Regions from separate parts of the Anaerospora sp. genome, predicted to be linked through region 1. Evidence: riboswitches for the same ligand, from Rfam matches in the RefSeq annotation. Region 1 holds a riboswitch; the other holds the start of a gene.
What was found. A riboswitch is a leader RNA that binds a small molecule or an ion and turns the genes downstream of it on or off. The one in region 1 is predicted to bind molybdenum cofactor.

Region 1 (11,474 bases):
TTATCGCAGTCGTCGTAATGATTGCCGGGTTCTCCCTGCTGCCGTTTATCGGCACTACCTTTATGCCGGCTTTAGATGAGGGCACTTTTCTGGTAATGCCTACAATGCTGCCTAACGTATCACTGACGGAGGCACTGGAAGCAGCCAAGAAAATGGATAGACTGATTATGGAAATTCCAGAAGTAGAACTGTCTGTAGGAAAAGTAGGCCGGGCTGAGTCTGCTATGGACCCTGCGCCAGTCAGCATGATTGAAACAATTGTAACGTTAAAACCTAAGGACCAATGGCGGCAGGGAATAACCAAGGCGGCTATCGAACAAGAAATGATGGTCAAGCTGGCGACTCTTCCGGGACTTAATTTAGCTTTTACCCAGCCCATCGCCGGCCGGTTATCTATGCTGACCACCGGAGTCCGAACGGAATTGGGTATTAAGCTTTATGGCGAAGATCTGCAGGTGTTGCAGCAAAAAGCGTTTGAGATAGAAAAGGCATTATCAACAGTGACGGGAGTCAGCGATTTGCTAGCTGAACGGGTTTTCGGTGCATCTTATCTGGAAATACAGGTTGACCGGGACAAATCAGCCCGCTATGGCCTCAATATAGCAGATGTTGAAGATGCCATTGAACTGGCGGTAGGCGGAAAAACTGCCACAACTACTATCGAAGGACGCAAGCGCTTTGATGTTTTGGTCCGGTATAACCGGGAGAACCGGGAGACTATTGATGCCATGCAGAACATTCTCATTCCGGTAACGGCCGGTGGTGCCGGTGCTGCTGCAAATGCCGGGAGCGGTATGACCGGAATGGGAGGCGGTGCCGCTCCAACAGCCAAGCCGGCTACCGGTGCATATGTACCACTAGGGGAAGTTGCCCGGTTTCAGGTGGTAGACGGTCCATCGATGATCAGCAGTGAAAACGGCATCTACCGGATGATTGTACAGATGAATACGAGAGGGCGGGATGTGGTGAGCTTTGTTAATGAAGCTAATCAAGTCATCAAGGAGAAGGTTGATTTGCCAGTGGGCTATTCTTTAAAATGGACCGGCCAGTATGAAAATCAGCAGCGGGCGAAAGACCGTCTCTCGTTAGTGGTTCCGGCAGTTATTGTCCTGACGTTCTTCTTACTCTTTGTGACTTTTAACTCAGCCAGTGATGCTTTTCTTATCCTGATGAATATTCCTTTTTCCTTAGTGGGCGGTATTGTCGCTATGTATCTCACTGGTACCTATATGACGGTTGCAGCTGCTGTCGGCTTTATTGCGCTCTTTGGGATTGCCGTACAGAACGGTGTCATTATGGTAACCTATATTAAACATCTGCGCGACCACCGCACGCTGGAAGAAGCTATTATCGAAGGGGCTCATACCCGGCTGCGACCTGTCCTAATCACCGCAGTGGTCGCCAGCCTGGGCTTGCTTCCACTTATCTTTGCCACCGGTACGGGCGCTGAAGTACAGCGGCCGATGGCTACTGTCGTTGTAGGCGGGCTGGTCACTTCCACTATTTTGACACTCATCGTGCTGCCCTGCATTTATCTGGTTTGGAATAAGTGGCGCGATAGCAGTCTTAAGGAAACTTAGATCTAGGCATATAAAAACCCCCTTAGTAACAAGTTGTACGTTTTAATCATACTTCCTGTCTACTAAGGGGTGGCATACCAAGGCAGTACTTTTTATCTGGTCTACTTACAGGGGCCCTTTGGCAGAGGGGCCCTTTTTTACAGTTGGTAGCAAGCGTTAAATCAGGCTGAATGGGATCTTGGCGTCCGCGCGTTGACCTTAAGTAATCGAATAGAATTCAAGGATTCTAGTTTGTCTACGAAAGCAGGAATGGATGCATTGGAATTATTCTTTTTCCAAGTAACCATAATCTCCAGATGCTGTGCGAGGGGACCAGCTTCAATCATACGCAGGCCGCGTCCGGCGGCTTCACGGATAGAGCCGGGTAGAATGGCCACTCCTAACCCAGATTCTATCGTGAGTAAAATAGTCGCTAAGTCATGGCAGAGGATTGGGTTCTGCGGTATGAACCCATTTTCAGCACAAAGCTGGAGGGTGTGATCGTGTGAGAGATAGTCTGCCTGTGGATGGAATGTAACAAACTGTTCGTTTGCCAGGTCGGCGATATTGATGTAACTTTCTGAAGCCAAGCGGTGGCTGCGATGGATAACGATGCACATAGAATCGGTGAAGAGTGTTTTTGCAGCTAGTTCAGGAAAATGATCGAATCCATAGCTTGTGGAAAACCCAATATCGATATCTTCGCGCATTAAAGCTTTGTTGAGTTCTTCGCAATTATATTGGTGTAAGCTAAAGTGAACTTCGGGATTCACTGAGCGGAAGTCATAAATGGCCTGCGGTAAAAAAGTTTTCTCTATGCCGCCCCAATAGCCAATCCGCAGTTGTCCGGTAACTCCCTTTGCGGCTAAATGAACCTTCTTGAAGGCTTCATCTGATTTCGCTACTAGAAAGAAAGCCTCCTTTAGTAATACCTTACCGACATGAGTTAACTGACATTGACGGTTGCTGCGGATGAATAAGGGTGCTTCTATCAGTCGTTCAAGTTCGGCCATCTGTTGGCTAACCGCACTTTGTGAAATGCCTAGTTGCGCGGCTGCTTCCGTAAAGCTTGAACACTCTGCAAGTGCAATAAAGTATCTTAATTTCTGGATGTCTTCCAATCCGCCGGAAATTTTAAGTCGGTTTTTTGACTCAGTGCTCATATGTGTCATACCCTCCAATCATAATATTGTCCTCGGATCATAGGCTGATGAAAAATAAAATGCCAAGCCCATACTGTTGGAAGGGCCTGGCAATGACTTCAAACAGGTGCAAAATAATTGCACCCTTATTTGAAATATTGCTCCTTTCCAATGGGAGACATAGCCGTTTCCCGCTATGCCGATCGGCTTAAGCACCATATCTCTGTAAGGGTTAGGTGAGTCAGCTAAGGAGCGACGCTATTTAGTTGAGAAACTGACTTATAGTGAAACAAACATTAACCAACAAAAATGAACAATGGAACACTATTTATATTATATTGTTAGTTTTAGTATAAATGCAAGAGCTTAAATAGATTTTATAAGAAAATGTTATAGAGAAAGAAGGATAAGTTCTATTGTGGTTGAATTATTAGAATTGTAAAATTAATTTTGCTATATGCCGCCTTATTGGCAGGCATAAAATAAAGTAAGGAGGCTATAAAAATGAATGAAGAATTGATACAGGAAGAGAAAATTAGTTTAGATGCGCAACTAGAATTAATGAGTAGAGAAGAGTTGGTATTGGCAATTAAAGAACTGACGAAAAGGGCTGAGGAAATTTCATCAGGAGCAAGATTGCTGATGACACATTTAAAAGTTCTATGCCACAAAAATGGAGGCAAGCTTACGTATACAAAAGATGAATATGAGGCTACAATTAAAGCGGAACCTGATTTAGGCGAGACATATGGTATTGAAGATGGAAAAGAAGTATGCATTGTGCGTGTACAGACTTCAAACCAGGAGTGATACTTATAAATTTCCCCTAATACACCTCTAATGTTTATGATGGGAGGTGTATTTTTATTTGTATTATAGTTTTTGCTTCAGTGGTAATGTAGTCAGACTGGGCAGAATAGGCGGTATTGAGCTGCTAAAAATAAAAAATTCAAACTATTAAAAAAGTTCTTGTATCTTTGTTTTTTAAAGAATATAATAGAAGAAGATCTAATGTAAGTAGAAGATATTCTTATTTTATATTAAAGATAAACTGCTGACCGTATAAGCAACTTTAGTGTTTTTTTATCTTATAAACTCTGTTTATGAGATGGGAAAAATAAAACAGGAAAAGAGGGGAAAAAAGTGATTCATTTTAAAATGGCTAAGCTAACAACAACACTGCTCATCATTATGATGGTGGTTGTTGTTATGCTAGCCGGATGTGGAAAAAGTGACGTACCGGTAAAAGCGCAAAAGGATTACATCTTAATTGGGAGGGTGAATCCGGTTACCGGGCCATTAGCATCGTTTGGAACTGGAACACCGCAAATTGAGGAAAAGGCAATTGAGGCAATTAATAAGGAAGGTGGGATCTATATTGCAGAATATGGCAAGAAGTTACCCATTAAAATCATAGTTGCCGATTCTGAGAGTAACCCTACCAAAGCTGCCGAAGCAGCTAATAAATTAATTCTGCAGGATAAAGTAGATTTGCTAATGGCTGCTCATACCCCTGATACGGTTAATCCCGTTGCTGCAGCAGCTGAACGTCACAAAATTCCTTGTATAACTGTCGATGCATTATCAGATGCCTGGCTTTCAGGTGGTCCTTATACTTGGAATTACCATGCTTTTTGGAAAGTACACTCCTTAGTTGATGTTTATTTGGATATGTGGGATCAATTGTCTACGAATAAGAAGATTGGACTTATTGCCCCCAATGATCCTGATGGAATGGCTATTGCAGACATGTTAAAGAAAAAGGCTCCGGAAAGAGGGTATTCGCTGGTTGATCCAGGCAGATTCCCTCCAAATACGAAAGATTATACTGCGATGATTAACCAATTTAAGCAGGCTGATGTAGATATTGTTCTTGCAATGCAAATACCTCCTGATTTTGCGACGGCCTGGAAACAAATGAAGCAGCAAGGATTAGTTCCCAAAGTTATGAGTGCTGCAAAAGCTATTTTATTTCCCGCAGATATTGCTGCGTTAGGAGATGACTTAGGGGAAGGTCTGACCACTGAGGTTTGGTGGAGCCCGGTATCTGGCAACAAGTCGTCTTTAACAGGGCAGACATCATTAGAATTAGCTAAAATGTGGACTGATCTGTCAGGCAGGCAGCCGATGGCTACGCTGGGGTATAAACATGCCAGCATGGAAATAGTAGTTGACGCTTTAAAACGGGCTCAATCACTTGACAGAAATAAGCTCAGAGAAGCCATTAAGTCTACAAATATTGACACCGTGGTAGGGCATATTCAGTATAATGATCAAAATTTGGCCGAGACCTTACTTGTAGGTGGTCAATGGGTAAAAGGTAAAACCTGGCCATGGGAAATGAATATTATCAGCAATAAAAAAATGCCAATTGTACCTTTATCGGCAGAGGCTATGAAGGATATGCCAAGTTCGCGATAATAAGGTATTAGAGTCTTTTCTAATGCCATGATGGAAGTGAATGACGTAAGTAACTGCAAACTCTATAGGGCTTTGCAGTTACTTAGTCTTTAGTGCAAGAATTTTAGCAATGAACGGAGGTGAAGGCGGTGGATTCAGTGTTGAATGTTGAAGATATTGGGATATCTTTTGGCAATCATCATGTTCTTAAGTCACTTACATTTAGTGTAGAGAAGAATGAGGTCCTAGGGGTAATAGGACCAAATGGATCAGGAAAAACCGTGATGCTCAATATCTTAACCGGAATCTTACGGCCCACTAAGGGAAAGATCTTTTTTTGCGGGCAAGATATAACAACAAAAAATATAACTGAGCGATGTAGAATGGGACTTGGCCGTACCTTCCAGGTGCCTCGCCCGTTTGAAAAGATGACGGTATTTGAAAACATTGTTGTAGGAGGAGTTTATAGCAGCCAGATCAGCGAAAAAGAAGCGAAGACTAGAGCTATGAAAATAATGCAGATGACTGATTTGAGTAACAAGGGGGATTGGTATGCCGGAAAATTAGGGCTCTTAGACCGTAAGAGGCTCGAAATTGCCCGTGCTTTGGCTGGAAATCCCAAGATACTATTGCTTGATGAGGTTGCTGGAGGGCTGACTGATTCAGAGATCACGGACATTCTTACTATGGTTAAAGGTATTAAGGAAAAAGGTATCAGTATTATCTGGATAGAGCATGTGCTAAGAACAATGTCTCAAGGCACGGATAGAGTGTTGTGTGTATCAGAAGGAGAAAATGTGATCTGTGATTTGCCTGGGCTTGTCATGCAATCAAAAAAAGTACATGAAGTATATTTAGGGGCGATTGAAGAATGACCAGCAAAGATTTTTTATTAGAAATAAATAATTTAAATGTGCATTATGGGGAACTTCAAGCTTTGCATGAAATTTCATTAAAGATTAGAAGAAATTCTATTGTTTCTATTATTGGCTCTAATGGCGCTGGAAAGTCGACATTGCTTAATACAATATTAGGTATTAATAAGCCTACCAGCGGTTCAATTTTGTTTCTTGGAGATAAGATTGATGGAATGCAGACAAATAGAATTGTAGCAAAGGGTGTATCCCTGTCTCCGGAAGGCAGCAGTATTTTTCAAAAAATGACAGTGAAGGAAAATCTGCTAATGGGTGCTTATTTGCCGCATAACAGGGTAAATACTGCAGCTAAGTTGGAAAAAGTATATAGGCTCTTTCCAGTTCTTAAAGAGAAAGCTGGGCAGCAAGCCTCTTATTTAAGCGGTGGACAGCGTCAGATGCTGGCTATTGCCAGAGCAATCATGTCTGAACCTAAACTCCTGTTTTGTGATGAAATTTCCTTGGGCTTAGCCCCAATAATTATACAGGATATATATTCGACGATAAAAGAAATTAATGAAGAAGGGCTAACCATTGTTTTAGTAGAGCAGGATGTTAGGCGAAGCCTGAAATATTCCCATTATAGTTATGTAATGTTAAAAGGCAGGATTGTATTGGAAGGGAAGTCATCTGAACTTCTTGAGGGAGATGTTCAGGATGCTTATTTTGGTCTTAATAAGTACATAAATTGCTGATAAGCTAAAAAACCGGTTTAAGGAGAAATTGCATATGGAAATCATACAATCCGTGCTTAATGGACTCTTATTAGGTGGATTATATGCGGTAATTGGGATTGGAATGTCCCTGATATTCGGAGTTATGGGATTAACCAATTTGGCTCACGGTGATTTAATTATAGTTGGTGCATTTGTATGTATGACCTTGCTTGCTCAGCTTGTTGGCAGTGTATGGGCTGCCATAGTGATGACAGTTGTAATCATGGCGGCAATTGGTTTTTTTATCCAAGGATTTTTGATCAATAGGGTACTGGATAAAGGGGCCGAGCCAGCACTGCTCACAACATTTGGCGTTTCTATTTGTCTCTCAAATACGTTATTGTTGTTCTTTGGGGCTGACGCTCGCTCGATTTCTAGTTCGTTTGCAACAGCAAATGTTTTTTCTACTAATCTTTTCTCAGTATCTGCTGTATATCTGCTGAATTTCGTTATCGCGATCTGTGTTATTATTGTGCTGCATTGTATACTTCAATATACTTATTTTGGCAGATCGGTAAGGGCTGCTTCTGACAATATTCACGCTGCCGAACTTATGGGTGTAGATACGAAAAAAGTTTTTAGCTACGCTATGGCTCTGGCAATGGCATCAGCTGCAATTGCCGGGCTGTTGGTAGGAATGACCTTCATTTTTTACCCGTCTACCGGTACCCAGTATTTAATTATTGCTTTTGGCGTTGTAGTCATTGGCGGGATGGGGAGCCTGCTTGGCACTTTGTTAGGAGGAGTAATACTAGGGCTTGCTCAGCTGCTTGGCGCTTACTTTTTTGGTTCCGGTTATCAATTGCTAGCTGGGTATCTGGTTTTGTTGCTTATACTAACAGTTAAACCTGAAGGGCTTCTTTCAACAGCATCAAGAAAATAGAATGTTAGATCCTTAGGGAGGTTATGTGATTGTTTAGAGTTATAACAATGCAAATCCTGTCAACGGAACGCTTTAAGAGCAACGCTCGCTTATGTGTTCCTATAATACTACTAGCGGCACTTGGTATTTTGCCGTTAGGGGTCAATGAAAACATAGTGATGATTATGGTTCAAATTTTTTTATACATGGCTCTAGGTCAGATGTGGAATTTACTTGGTGGATATGCCGGCTTAGTTTCACTTGGACAACAAATGTTTATTGGTTTAGGAGGCTATGCCCTGGCAGTCATTACAGAAAATTATCATCTGCCGATGATAATAGGTCTGTTGGTAGGTGGGATTGTTTCCGTTATCTTTGCTTTGGTTATTTCCCAGCCAATATTTAAAATGCGTGGTGTTTATTTTTCAATAGGCACGTGGATTGCAGCCGAAGCATTGGCTGTGTATTTTAGTAACTGGACGTATGTTAGGTCTGGTCAAGGATTCAACATAACCGTTTCTTACGATTTGACAACAACTGATATGTATTATATTGCTGCAGTCGTAGGTTTGGGAGCTGTCGGTTTGGTACATGCTCTTTTACGCTCTAAACTGGGTCTTGCATTAATGGCTATGAGAGATAATGAATCGGCCGCTGAGACTATCGGTATTGAAATATATAATACAAAATTAAAGTGTTTTTTGATATCGGCTTTTGTTACCGGCATTACCGGTGGTGCATTATATTTGTCTATTGCGTATGTTCAGCCATATGCCGCGTTCGGGATCGACTGGACGGTCGCTATGGTTTTTATGGTTATTATTGGTGGAATCGGTACGGTAGAAGGGCCGATACTAGGCGCAGTATTTTATGTGTTATTGAAGCAATATCTTTACGATTATCCGGGAATTAGCATGATTATATTAGGGATTATTGCAATTATCATTATTCTGTTAGCGCCTAGGGGTATTATGGGAGCAGTTCATGACTATTGGGGATTTGAAATTTTTTCCACAAGAAGATGGGTAAAAAGATCAGATAAAACCATCTTCTAATCTCAGTTATCTGAATGTTGTGCTTATTGGCGAACAAAAAACGGGGCTACATTTGTAGTCCCGAATACGTATGACAAACAATCCTGTCATTTATATGTATTGGATTTTAATTTCTCGGTACGGGATAACTGGATAGATGGTTAGCGAAGACCGGGATAGACGCATTTAAGTTATTTTGATTCCAGACAACCATAACATTAAATTCGCTGTGTGGGTTAGTCAGCTCAATAAGGCGAAGATCTGGACTGGCTACTTCCCGTACAGGTCCGGGAACGACCATTATTCCTAAACCAGCTTCGACCATAAACAATAGAGCTGATAAATCACGGCTCTGATTTACTACATTTGGTGTAAATCCGTTTGCTGAACATATTTTATAAGTTAAATCGTTCAGTAGGTAGTCCGCTTTCCGGGTAAATGTAACAAATGATTCGTTAATTAAATCCGAAACATTAATCGTTTCTTGCGAAGCCAAAGGATGGCTGCAATGAATTGCTACACAAAGAAAGTCACTTCGTAGTTCTTTGCCGACCAAATTGGGGAATTTATCAAGATTGTGGGATAGGGTAAAGCCTATGTCTAATTCTTCTCTCATTAGCGCTTCATTAATTTCAGCCCAGTTATATTGATGCATACTTACATAGATATTGGGATAGTTTTGCCGGAATTCTCTGACTGCTTGCGGTAAAAAAACCTTTTCAATTCCTCCTAAAAAACCTATCTTTAAATATCCAGTCATTCCCGTGGAAGCTAGCTGTATTTTTTTTAATGCCTCATTAGAAGCAGCGATTAAGGTGTGTGATTCTTCTAAGAGTATCTTACCAGCCCAGGTTAACTGTAAGGGGCGTTTATTACGGACAATGAGCGGGGTATCTAATTGTCTTTCCAATTCAGAAATCTGTTGGCTTATCGCTGACTGCGATATGTTGTGTTGTACAGCCGCTTCGGTAAAACTTAGTGATTCTGCAACTGAGACAAAGTATTTTAATTTTTGAATATCCACTTTTTCCTCCAGAATATAGCATTTCCACTATAATTATACATTTTTACATGACAATCGGCAAATTTTGAATACTAGCTTATATAATGTTTAGATATTAAAGCAATGTAATATTAGAAAAAATAATTCTATAATAATATTTACTTATCGAAATAAAAGATGTAAAATTATGATAATTAAAAAATTTTAGTATTGTGTGCAGTGAGCTCGAAAATTTAACCATTAGTATGAATATTTTCATTAGAATAAGTAATGCTTAAATAATATTTACTTATTATGTGATTTTGTGCAAAACACTCATGTTATTATTTTAATTATTTAAAAATTCTATTTATTGAGGGGGGGTGAATGATTATGTTTGCTTAACGAGATTTTGATATTGCCTAAGAAACGATTGGTATAGTTAAACGCCTGAATATCAATGTGCCAAACTGTTGAATTATTTAATTGGAGGAGGAACAAAATGGGAGAGACAAAAAGATTCACAAACAGCAGTACTGGTGGGCCGGTATTTGTTGATGTAGATGTTGAATCCGGCAAAATTGTGCGCATGTATCCAATGGAATTGACTGATGAAGATGCTCCGTCTTGGGAAATTGAAGCTAGAGGCAGAACATTTACACCGCCGCGTAAAACTACGATTACTCCGGTTACTGCAGCTTGGAAATCTCAAATCTATTCACCTAAACGCCTGCTTTACCCAATGAAGAGGGTGGACTTCGATGTAAATGGTGAGAGAAATGAAGAAAATCGTGGTGTTTCGGGTTATGAAAGAATTAGTTGGGAAGAAGCCTTGGATATAGTTGCAGGCGAAATGATACGCATCAAACAAGATTACGGTCCTGCTGCCATTCTAAGTACATCCGGCTCTCATCACCTGTGGGGCAATATTGGTTATCGTTTCAGTGCTTATATGCGGTTCATGAATTTGGTTGGATTTACTTATGCTGATCATAATCCGGATAGCTGGGAAGGCTGGCACTGGGGCGGTATGCATAACTGGGGCTTCAGCTGGCGCCTTGGCAATCCTCCGCAGTATGATCTGCTGGAGGATGGATTGCAGAATACGGAAATGGTGGTCTTCTGGTCTTCAGATCCGGAAACGAACAACGGCATTTACTCGGCGTTCGAAAGCACTCCACGCCGTTTCTGGTTAAAGGAACTTGGCGTTAAAATGGTGTTTATTGATCCTTACCACAACCATAGCGCACGCATTTTCGGGGACAAATGGATGGCACCGCGCATTGGCACAGATGCTGCTCTGGCAGCAAGTATTGCCTATGTATGGATTACGGAAGGAACTTATGACAAAGAATATGTGGCTACCAGAACGCACGGTTTTGAAAAGTGGTCAGAATATATTCTGGGCATAGAAGACGGTATTCCTAAAGATCCGCAGTGGGGAGAGAACGAAACTGGAATTCCAGCTAGGGAAATAAAAGCATTGGCTCGCGAATGGGCTTCTAAGACGACTACACTTGCGGCAGGCGGTCTTGGTGGCTGGGGCGGTGCGTGTAGAGCGACTACCGGCAACGAATGGGCGCGGATGATGATTTGTCTTATTGGTATGCAAGGTATGGGAAAACCGGGCATCAACATCTGGTCAACTACACAAGGCGCTCCTTGCGACGAAAGCTTCTTCTTCCCTGGTTATGCTGAAGGCGGGATTGCCTGTGATACCGACAATTCTGCAGCAGGCTATGAGTTTGCTACCCGGATGTTTGCAAATGGCAGACCGGTCGGCAGTGTAATCAATCACCCTCAAGGTCAGCACATTCCGCGCCTCAGAATTCCAGAAGCGATTTTGGAAGGCAAGCTGGAATGGC
Region 2 (11,474 bases), on a different contig from region 1:
TCAAATTGCTCAGGCCGGTGACATCTCCTGTAACTATATCTTAGTTTCCCACGGACATGCCGACCACCTTGGCGATGCAGTATCCATTGCGCAGCGAACCGGTGCAACCGTAATTGCTACCGCAGAAGTCGCCCATTTAATCAGCCAGGAAAACGGCACTGCCCACGCTATGCACATAGGTGGTAAACATACCTTTGAATTTGGCTATGTACGCATTACTCCTGCGTTTCACGGGGCCGGTATCCCCGGAGGTCATGCTTGTGGCTTCATCGTTAATTTCTACGGCACTACGATTTACTTTGCCGGTGACACTAGTCTATTTGGTGATATGGCTTTACTCGGACGCTTAGAAAACATTGATTATGCTTTGCTGCCAATTGGTGATAATTATACTATGGGCCCAAGTGATGCGGTTGAGGCCGTTGACCTGCTTAAACCGAAAGCAGTTATTCCTATGCATTATAATACCTGGCCAGTCATTGCCCAATCGCCGGAAGATTTCAAACGGGCAGTTGAAGAGCGGCTTGCCATCCCTGTTCATATTGTCGCGCCTGGTCAGCAATTAACTTTATAAGAAGTACTTATCTTCCCTCACTTCCCGGCCTCGAAAAATTATCATTTCTGCTATAGTAAAAAGACGTCTGCCCTGGATCGAATCCACGGCAGACGTCTTTTTTTATAATTCTTTTACCATAGCAATTTCATCACAATTAGGGAACTTGGCACAGTTGATACATTCTTTCCATACTTTATGGGAAAGTCTTTCTTTTGGCTGTTCACTGAATCCTAATTTAGCAAAAAAGCCCGGCTGATACGTTAGCGCAAAAACAGTCTTAACTCCTAGCTGCTTTGCTTCTTCAATCAAGCCTAAGACGATATTTCTACCGACACCGCTTTTCGTGACATTAGGAGCTACGGCCAGCGCCCGGATCTCCGCCAGTTCATCCCAAACCATGTGCAAAGCGCCGACTCCAAGGATCTCCCCATCTTCTTCGGCAATAATGAAGTCCCGCAGTGACTCATATAATATATTGCGAGCCCGAGCTAACATTAATCCCTGTTCAGCATAGGCGTTCACAATTTTTTGAATAGCTTCTACATCAGCAAAAGTTGCTTTCCGGTATATCACTTTGATTCCCCCTCCACTTTGTATAATTATACTTTTAATTTCATATTTATCCAAGAACTTTTTTTCAGCTATTTTACTTCAACAACAGCTCTTCCTCTGTCAAATAAGTAACCGCCCCCTTAAGGCGCGGTTTTCTGCGTATTGAATGCTAAGCACAATGCAGGCAAATCACACTTGTCGCATTCCGGCTTGCGGGCTTTACAAACTTTACGACCATGCCAAATCAACCAATGATGAGCGGCACTCCATTGTTCCCGTGGTATGGCTTTCATTAATCCCTGCTCAACAGCTAACGGTGTTTCTCCTTTTGCCAGACCTAAGCGGTTAGAGACACGGAAGACATGCGTATCAACAGCAATGGCAGGGATATTAAATAGTTGACTGAGAACAACATTGGCCGTCTTTCTACCAACACCGGGCAACTCAGTAAGCGCCTCGAATTCAGCAGGTACTTCTCCCCCGTATTTGCGGCATAAAATATCACAAGTAGCGATAATATTACGGGCCTTACCACGAAAAAGGCCGCAATCACGAATTTGCTCTTCTAATCCCGCCTGTCCGAGTTCCAGTATTTTATCGGGACTGTTATAGTGGGCAAACAGGCGGGCTGTAATGATGTTTACGCGCTCATCCGTACATTGAGCAGACAAAATGACAGCAATTAACAGTTCAAAAGGAGATCTATAGTGCAGGGCTGTTTCCATCCCTCGATAACGTTCTTCCAATAGTAGCAGCATTTGTTGTTTTACAGCTTTGGTAATTCGCACAGCGCCCGACCTCCTTTATTAATCTTTATTTACCAAAAGGACAATGAGGAAATGTACAAGTCGGGCAAACCTTACACAAACCACCATACCCCATATTTGCAATATCACTTTTTGTGATGCGTTCTCCCGCTAATATCCGCGGAAAAAGAAGATCTAAGACAGTGGTCTTGGCATACATGCCGCAAGCTGGCATTCCCATAACCGCCACTTCATCCAAATAGGCAAGCATAAACATAGCTCCTGGCAAAACAGGCGTTCCATAACTAATCACTTGCGCACCAGTAGCACGTATAGCGTCAGGAGTTACGTCATCAGGATCAACTGACATACCGCCGGATGCAATAATAATTTCGGCACCTTGTTCTTTATAAGCTAAAATGGCAGCAGTAATTTTTTCTTTGTCATCAGGCAAGTACATCATTCCTACTAGTTCGCCGCCAAAATGAGCTGCCTTTTTTTCAAAGACAGGTGCAAACTTGTCCTGAATACGGCCATAATAAACTTCATTGCCAGTGATAATCACGCCAATTTTGAGCTTATTGAGCGGCTTTACCGACACAATCGGACCATATTGAGCGCAAATTTTTTCCACTTCTGCCACCATACTTTCATCGACAACAAGTGGCACTACTTTTATGCCTGCTACTAAAGTATCAGACTCTACAATTTGATTACCGTGCAACGTCGATAAAACAGCATGCTCTACCATATTAACAGCAAATGCAGCCTCTCTGTTTATTTTTAGCAAACCTGCCTGACTGGCCTTTACATTGATCTTGCCCTCGGCAGGCTCGGTACAGGTTACATTCTCACCGGCAATTCCCTTGGCCATACGGGAAATCGCATCATTCTCATGAACTTGTCCCTCTGTAAGCTCAATTAAGTAAATATGCTCTTTGCCAATATTTTTCAAATGACAAATATCCTCTTGTCGTATAATGTGCCCTTTTTTAAAAGCCGGCCCCCGATATTCACCAGGCACAATTTTAGACATGTCATGGCCCAATACCATTCCAACAGCATCTTCTACTCGCACTTGTCTAATTGCCACATTATCGCTGCCTTTCTTCTACTATTATAAAACAAAAAAACTGTTTTCCGCGTGAGAAAACAGTCAGGCATCTGGTGCCTTCTTTGTTTTCCTTTCCTAACACGCCCAGGCATGGTCGTTTCCTTCCATACCCGAATCGGCCATTTGTTCATAAACGTGTGTTCTTAGACACAAATGGCTCGGAAAACTTAATAATCAGATTATCGGATAATCCCTTTCATTGTAAATCACCCTGCAAAAAAAGTAAAGAAAAAGCCCCTGCACACCATGATGCGCAGGGACCTTTTTAACGTTTATGAAGCAGGTAATCGTAAGCAATCAGAGCAGCTTTTGCACCGTCTCCCGCTGCAATTACAATTTGCTTATCGGGACCATTGCTAATATCGCCAGCTGCAAAAAGGCCGGGAATATTAGTTTGGGTCCTACAATCTGTCACAACTTCGTTGTTCTGATTAAGCTCTACTACGTTTTGCGCAAATTCTGAGTTTGGTATTAAACCAATTTCAACAAATACGCCTTCTACTTCCAGTTCTTGCTCTTCATTGGAGTCACAATTTTGCACAACGATTTTCCCGACGACCTGACTGCCCTCAATTTTTTTGGTTATATACCCTGTTAATTCAACAATATTGGTTGCTTCCTTCATCTTATCAATAATAATAGGATCAGCAATATATTCTCTCCGGGAGATAAGATATACTTTTTCCCCCACTGAGCTGACTTCAATAGCCGCCTGTACAGCTGAATTTCCGCCACCAACAACAGCCACTTTTTTATTAGCGAACAAAGGTCCGTCACAGGTAGCGCAGTAACTGACGCCCCGACCGGTAAATTCCAGCTCACCCGGTACGTTCAAACGCCTTGGGCGCTTGCCGGATGCCAGAATGACTGTCTTCGCCTGATGCTCTTCTTCTGCTGTAGAGACAGTAAATGTTCCGTCAGCATTAACCGTAAGTCCAGTAGCTTCCTGATACTCAATTTTTACAGAAAAGCGCCGTACCTGCTCTTCAAACTTTCCCATCAGCTCCGGTCCGGTAATAAATTGATAGCCCATGTAATTTTCAATTTCCATTGTCCACATTGGCTGACCGCCAAAATCAGTAGTGATGAGCAAAGTGTCCATTTTCTTCCTTGCGGCGTATACGGCTGCTGTCATACCTGCCGGACCACCGCCAATTATAATTAAGTCGTACATCGCTATTCACCTCACAAAATTAAGTAAAATTATTATTATTTCAGCAGGACTGCTGTGAATAATAATTGAAAAATAAAACAAATAAAGGTGACGTATTCTCATGAAGACCGCTATTACTAGTATCGTTTTGTTCAGTTTGAATATACAGCTGCTTGATTATGATGATATTTCCAAAACCTCTTCTAGTCTAGCATCTCTTGCATGTTTGTCAATAATCTGCTAGTATACTTACAGTCATTTACAGGAGTGTGATACTATAATGATACCACAAACAGTTGCCCGCATTAATGAATTAGCGCGCAAACAGCGCGAAACAGGCTTATCAGACGAAGAAAAGGCCGAACAAAACCAGTTGCGACGTATTTATATTGATAATATAAAAAGCCAGGTCCGGCAGCAGTTAGAACAGGCTCAGCCGGAGCACAAACACAATTGCGGCTGCGGCTGCCATCACAAGCATTAATATATCCTATGTATTGTGCCCTGTCTAAGCGAGAGGAGTCCTACCATGAGTAAAGCCGGCACATCTAGTTGGCTGCTAATTGCCTTATTAAGTATCGGACATTTTTTCAGTGATTTTTATAATACGTTTTTGCCTGCTCTTTTACCAGCTGCATCAGCAAATCTGGGGCTTTCTTTAACCGCTACAGGTTCGCTCATTATGGTCTACTCCCTTACCTCCAGTATTTTGCAGCCTCTATTAGGCTACTACATGGATAAGCATGGCTGGACCTGGTTAATTCTTTGCACCATTCCTGCCAGTGCTTTATTCATTTGTCTTGCAGGAATGGTAACAAACTATTGGCAGTTGTTTACCTGCATCACGCTTGCCGGTCTTGCTTCTTCACTTTTTCATCCTTTAGGGTCTGCAATGTTGAATAAAGCTACCACTGGCTGCAATAAAGGGATATCAATGGCTCTGTTTATCGGTGGCGGTAACCTTGGTGTAGCAATCGCACCGGCTTTTGTCTTATATTATCTATACCGCTTTGGTACCGATCAGCTGCTTTGGCTGTCAATTCCCGGTATAGCATTAGGCTTTGCCTGCTATTTGGGAAAAGTCCATCAAATCCCCATCAGCCGAACTTCAACCGAGCAAGCACAGCTTTCCGGTCATGCAATTCCCTGGTATCGTTCAGGTAATTTATTAAAGCTCAATATTGTTATGGGCCTGCGCTCCTGGCCGCAGGCTGCTCTACCTAACTTTCTTGTATTATGGCTGGCTCAGCAAGGCCACGCAACGTCACTTGCCGGCGGTATGCTTACCGTCTTTTTGCTGGGAGGAGCGCTGGGCAGCATTGGCGGCGGTTATGTAGGCGACCGCTTTGGTCGAAAGAGCTGTATCATACTCTCTCTTATGCTATGCATCCCCGCACTTTATTTTTTCCTGACTGCTCACGAGATCACACCAACAACGTATATCCTGCTTGGACTAAGCGGTGCAGCGCTGCAGGGGACTCTGCCGTCCTCTATTATTTGGGCACAAGAGATGTTACCGGCTAACGCCGCTATGGCTTCAGGTATGATGCTAGGCTTATCTTTTGGTCTAGGTGGCCTGGGCGCTGCCGTAACTGGTGCCCTTGCTGATTATATTGGCTTACAGGCAGCTTTGCTGTGGTCGCTGCCGGCGCTTGCACTGGCAGCATTCATTACTTATTTGATTCCAGATACGAAAGGCTGTTATCCAGCACCCCCATCAATTCAAACAAATAAATAAAAAATGCCGCAAGCTTATAAGGCTTGTGGCATTTTTTATTTATTTAGAAACAAAGGTCTGACAGTCAGTATCATCCGTTTTTGCAGCATTAGTTCCAATCACTTCAATCGACTGGGCACTGCAGTTGTTACCTGAATCCCAGTGTTTACAGCCACTTACAAAGCATTCTACATTCGGAGTAATTTGCTTGCCATCCATAAACGCGCCTGTTACCGCACCGGCAACATTTGCATTATGAAATGCTCCAACCATATCCCCCATCGTTTTACGATGATGGAAGGCCTTACACTGCGTATCACTTGAGGCCTTGGCTGATCCGCTTTCTTCGTTATTATATACACTAATTTTGGCGGCCATACACTGATCACCAGGCATGTAATGGGTACATTGGTCTACAGTACACTTAACCATAGGATTAGTAGCCAAAAAAATCACCTCTCTGTTTTTTTTAGTTTGTGCAACTCTTAGAGAAGTATGCTTTTTTAAACAAGAATTAATTCCCATGCAACTCTTGTATCATAATGGCATGCCGGGCAATACAGCAAATGTACACATTGTCCCTCAGAACTTGTTTGTTGCAGGGCGGGCCAGTCCATATACGGACTATAGGGTCCATAATAATCTTCCAGAATGCCTCCATCTTCCATGCGCCCAGTGCAACTGGGGCAGGAAATAAGAATGCTCTGCAAGCCGTTGCAAATCGGGCATACCACTTCCACACCGGATCCCTCCTTTTATAATACGAACGGCTGCCAGCCTCATTGCATATAATATGACATAGAAACTTTACAAGGATGGTGGCCGTGTTGAATATCAAGCATGCATTAGGCGCATCATTTGTTTTTACACTTGCACTCTGGGTATTTAGTGGCCTAGGCTCGCTCTGGTTCCCTCAGCCGGTCATAAATGTCCTGCGTAGTGCTTTAGAATTAATAAGCACGCTGCCGGGCTTTATTATTTTTTTCATTGTTTGGTATGGCAGCAACCAGGAAACAGGGCCGCGAATTACGATGATCAGCCTGGTAATGGCGAGCACAAGCATCCTCAATTTAGCCCATTTATTGGCTTATCCCGGTATTCCCATATTAGGGCAAACCGACACAACTGCTATTTGGGGACTTTCTTCGCTTTTCGCCAGCATGCTTTGGTCCTTTGGCTTGCTTTATGCTGTTTGCTTGCCAACTAACGGGCCTACAACATTGCCGGCAAAAACGCTGCTGTATTCTACCTTCTTTTTGATAGCCGGTTTAATCGCCAACATTACACTTAATTATAATGTATGGCTAAGCAGTCATCATCCCATTGTGTATTATACCCGTTATTTAGCAACAATCGCCGACTTTTTTGCTTTATTAATGATTCGCCGTAATGCTACTGGTCAAACCGCTGACCAGCTGCTGCAAGTGGCACTTCTATTTGGTATATTGGCTGACTTTAGTTTTGCTTTCACCAATCACCTTACACAGACGCTGAATATGTCTGGCCATTTATCAAAAATAGTTGCTAATTTCTATCTGCTGTTCGTTTGCCAGTTTATGGTAATCCGCAAGCCATATGAAGAAATGCTCCAGTATAAAGAGGAGTTGGAAGCGCTAGCTGCCAATAATGCAAAACTTTATCAGGAATCAGAACAACAGCGTAATTTAATTGAGGATACCTTAGCTAAAATTGGCGCTATGATCTCATCGCAATTAAATCTAAAGGATACCCTGGATTCAATTGCTGATATGGTAGCTGACCTAATGGGTGCCCGCCAAAGTGCGATTGCACTCTTGCATAAAGACCTCTCCAGCTTACAGGTATCGGCCAGCTATGGCATAAATACACCTCCGGCGGTTATTCCGCTTGCTACTAGTCTTGCCGGTCAAGTGCTTGAGCAAAAAGCGGCATTGTATATTAGTGATTTATCCGTGCACCCCGAATTATTCCGGCCTCAGTTAATCTTTTCCAACATACGCTCAATTATTTGTGCCCCGCTGGTCAATGATCAGGAGTTAATCGGCGTCATTGAAGCATACTCCAGTGAAAAAGGTGCCTTTGGCGATGCCGATGCTCTGCTTTTAAAAGCGTTAGGTCATCATGCCGGTGCAGCAATTACTAGTGCTATGCAGTATGAAGAAACGAAAATACGTCTTGATGAAGAAAAGTTCCTTTATCAAATCGCCCATTCGGCCGCCTCAACAATTGATACAGATACGATTATTGATACCTGTACCAAACACGTGATTCAAGCTCTTAATGCCGATGTGGGAATCGGACTCTTAACCAATAGTCAAAGAGGGTTATTTACGGTAAGATCTGCTCTTGGTCTAACTTGCGGGCAAAACAACATTGAATTGAGTGAGTATCCTGAACTTGCAGCAATCTTGGATACTCAAAAGCCGGCAGCAGTCTCAGCAGACGTATTCCCTTTTCTAAATGACCATTGCGAGGATGGTATCATTAAGCAGCTGATTATTTTGCCCCTTTCCGTAGATCAACGACTGCTGGGATTAATTGTCGCCGGATGGCAGCGCTATGTTGCTCCGGAACACCTAGAAAGGCCTGGCTTTCCTGCTCTTATGGCCCAGCAAATTGCGCTGGGACTGGAAAAAGCACAGCTCTATAATCAAATCAAAGCGATGGCACTTTCTGATGGGCTGACGGGCTTGGCCAATCGCCGTAACTTTGATATGTTCTTACGAACCGAACTGCGCAGGGCATCCTCTCTGCAGCGCCCGCTCAGTCTCATTATGCTTGATCTTGATAAATTTAAAAGCTATAACGACACTTATGGTCATTTAACTGGTGACAAATTATTGGCACAAATTGGCGAAATCCTTCGCCACGGCGTACGCAGCATTGATTTTCCGGCACGCTATGGCGGCGAAGAATTCAGCATAATACTGCCTGAATGCAGTAATTCAGAAGCAGTAAACATTGCAGAAAAGCTGCGCCATACAGTTGAAACTACTCAATTCCCTGATAATATGACCACTTACACGGCCCGCATAACCGCCAGCCTCGGGATTGCTACCTATGATCCTTCTCTGCTTCAAGAGCAGCCGGATATGGAAAAACTAATTTCAGTGGCGGATAAAGCTTTGTATCAGGCAAAGCAAGAGGGGCGCAACCGGGTAATAAGTGCGACGGTCTTTCAGTAACCCACAAATACTGTCATGGGGACGGTTCCGCTGAAACAATCACAAAAATCTTCCGCTGGATAGCGGAAGATTTTTGTTGTCTACTCAGGAAATTCTTATTTAAATGCGTAAGAAAAATGTTACAATAATTACATTAAAATGCTTGTTGGCAAATGAGGACAAGAAAGGACTGATACTTCTATGCCTTGGAAAAAATACTGTGTCTTTGCCTTAGTGGCACTGCTTACAACGTCCTTGTTAGCCGGGTGCGGAACTGCCTCTAATACTGGTAAATCAGAAAAAATCTTGCGTTATGGAGCTGGCGCAGAACCGCGAACTCTCGACCCACGCAAATCAACTGGAACCCCGGACAGTACAATCCAGGCCCAGCTGTTTGAAGGATTAACTGCCTTAGATCAGAAAGAAAACGTAGTACCGGCAGTAGCCCAAAGCTGGGATGTATCTGCTGACGGCTTAACCTATACCTTCCACCTGCGTGCTAATGCAAAATGGTCCAATGGCGAGTCCGTGACTGCTCATGATTTTATTTATTCCTGGACTACTGCACTAAGTTCTGACTTAGCTAGTGAATACGCATATCAGCTGTATTATATCAAAAATGGAGAGGCTTTCAATAAAGGGCAAGCCAAAGCAACAGATCTGGGATTGAAAGCGCTTGATGACCGGACGCTGGAAGTCACTCTTGAAGATCCTACAGCATACTTCCTTACGCTGCTGGCCTTTCACACCTATTATCCAGTGCATAAAAAGACAGTTGAAGCAAATCCCAAATGGGCTGCAGATGCAAAAACGATCATCGGCAATGGTCCATTTGCAATAACAACCTGGATTCACAATAGTAAAATCGAATTTGTTAAAAACGCACACTATTGGGATGCTGATAAAGTCAAATTGAGCAAACTTGAATTCTTTTTAACAGACAGCAGTACAACAGAATTAGCTATGTTTGATAACGGCCAGCTTGATATGGGAGATAATCCACCTTCAACCGAGTTTAGCCGGTTAAAAAAAGAAAACAAACTGGTAATTACCCCCTACCTCGGGACTTACTTTTATTCCTTCAATGTCACCGCTCCCCCCTTTGACAATAGTAAAGTCCGCAAGGCTTTCAGTTTGGCAGTTAACCGGGAAGCAATTATCCAGAATATCACGAAAGGTGAGCAAAAAGCCGCTTTAAGCTGGGTTCCCTTTGGTGTACCTGATCTTGACGGTACTGATTTCCGTCAAAACGGCGGTAACTATTTACGGGACAATAATATCGAAACGGCAAAACAGCTGCTGGCAGAAGCAGGTTATCCCAGCGGGCAAGGACTGCCGCAAATAACACTAATCTATAATACCAATGAAATGCATAAAGCCATTGCTGAAGCGCTTCAGGAAATGTGGAAGAAAAACCTAGGTGTAACTGTTGAAATAGCAAATCAGGAGTGGAAAGTATTTATTGAAAACCGCCATAAAGGCTTCTACCAACTTGCCCGTAATGGCTGGCTTGGCGATTACGCTGATCCCATGACCTTTATCGATATTTTCATGTCTAATAGCGGCAATAATGAGGCCCAGTACAAAAACCCCGCTTATGATAAATTGGTTGATCTGGCAAAATCTACTCCAGACTTGTCTGTCCGCCAAAAAGCTTTGCACGATGCTGAAAAGCTCCTGTTTGATGATGCTGTGCTGCTTCCCCTTTATTTCTATACCAAACCGGCGGCAGTGAATCCGAAAGTCAAAGGCTATTCCCGGTCTGTGCTGGGTACGCTTTATTTTAAAGAAGCTTATATAGAATAATAAAGCAAAAAAAGGACACCCAGCGGTTTAGCCTGCTGTGTGTCCTTTACTTATTTACGCTATTTAAGCTTTGCTCTGTTGCTTTCCCATATGGTTAAGCAGCCAATACAAGGGTATCCCAGCTGCAGTAATTCCAAGAGCTACTATCGCATCGGTAGGATTGTTCATGACTGTACTGATAACAATATAAACGGAACCCACAATCGCGATTACTGGAACTAACGGAAAAGCCGGTACACTATAAGGTCGCTTTTCCGGACTGGTTTTACGTCGTAAAATAAAGATCGCCGCAAATCCAAGAATGTAGAAGCCCCAGATAATGAACATCGCCAGATCAGTTAAACGGTCAGGGTCACCTACTGTGACAAACAAAACTGCTAATAAAAACTGCATACCAATTGCGTTAAGCGGAGTGCCAAACCGGCTTGTTTGGCTGAGCAATGACGATGCCGGCAATTGTCCCCGCAAAGCCATCGCATAGGAGACTCGTGGACAGGTAAGAATATAGCCATTCAATGCACCAAATATGGATATTAAAATACCAATATTAATTAATTTACCGCCAACATCTCCAAATAACCAGGTGGCCGCCGACCCGGCTGCCAGTTTTCCTTGCGTTACAATTTCCGCTGCAGGCAGCACATGAAGAAGAGCAAGATTTATTGCCAAATAGGCAACCATAACTGT

Region 2: another riboswitch for molybdenum cofactor. It lies ahead of RTR76_RS15020 (molybdopterin-binding protein); the one in region 1 lies ahead of RTR76_RS00380 (LysR family transcriptional regulator).

Annotation. Positions count from the first base shown of each region.
Region 1 is NZ_DALZUO010000001.1:63,485-74,958, reverse strand. It holds gene RTR76_RS00385 (CusA/CzcA family heavy metal efflux RND transporter) at 1-1,580, shown strand, start outside; gene RTR76_RS00380 (LysR family transcriptional regulator) at 1,742-2,722, opposite strand; molybdenum cofactor riboswitch at 2,847-2,966, opposite strand; gene RTR76_RS00375 (hypothetical protein) at 3,206-3,511, shown strand; gene RTR76_RS00370 (ABC transporter substrate-binding protein) at 3,845-5,122, shown strand; gene RTR76_RS00365 (ATP-binding cassette domain-containing protein) at 5,260-5,976, shown strand; gene RTR76_RS00360 (ABC transporter ATP-binding protein) at 5,973-6,710, shown strand; gene RTR76_RS00355 (branched-chain amino acid ABC transporter permease) at 6,745-7,614, shown strand; gene RTR76_RS00350 (branched-chain amino acid ABC transporter permease) at 7,644-8,648, shown strand; gene RTR76_RS00345 (LysR family transcriptional regulator) at 8,755-9,651, opposite strand; gene RTR76_RS00340 (molybdopterin-dependent oxidoreductase) at 10,112-11,474, shown strand, end outside.
Region 2 is NZ_DALZUO010000020.1:49,410-60,883, forward strand. It holds gene RTR76_RS15005 (metal-dependent hydrolase) at 1-574, shown strand, start outside; gene RTR76_RS15010 (N-acetyltransferase) at 677-1,129, opposite strand; gene nth (endonuclease III) at 1,249-1,896, opposite strand; gene RTR76_RS15020 (molybdopterin-binding protein) at 1,922-2,947, opposite strand; molybdenum cofactor riboswitch at 3,020-3,144, opposite strand; gene RTR76_RS15025 (FAD-dependent oxidoreductase) at 3,234-4,142, opposite strand; gene RTR76_RS15030 (DUF896 domain-containing protein) at 4,402-4,605, shown strand; gene RTR76_RS15035 (MFS transporter) at 4,651-5,859, shown strand; gene RTR76_RS15040 (DUF1540 domain-containing protein) at 5,899-6,285, opposite strand; gene RTR76_RS15045 (hypothetical protein) at 6,342-6,578, opposite strand; gene RTR76_RS15050 (diguanylate cyclase) at 6,663-9,002, shown strand; gene RTR76_RS15055 (peptide ABC transporter substrate-binding protein) at 9,183-10,787, shown strand; gene RTR76_RS15060 (amino acid permease) at 10,851-11,474, opposite strand, start outside.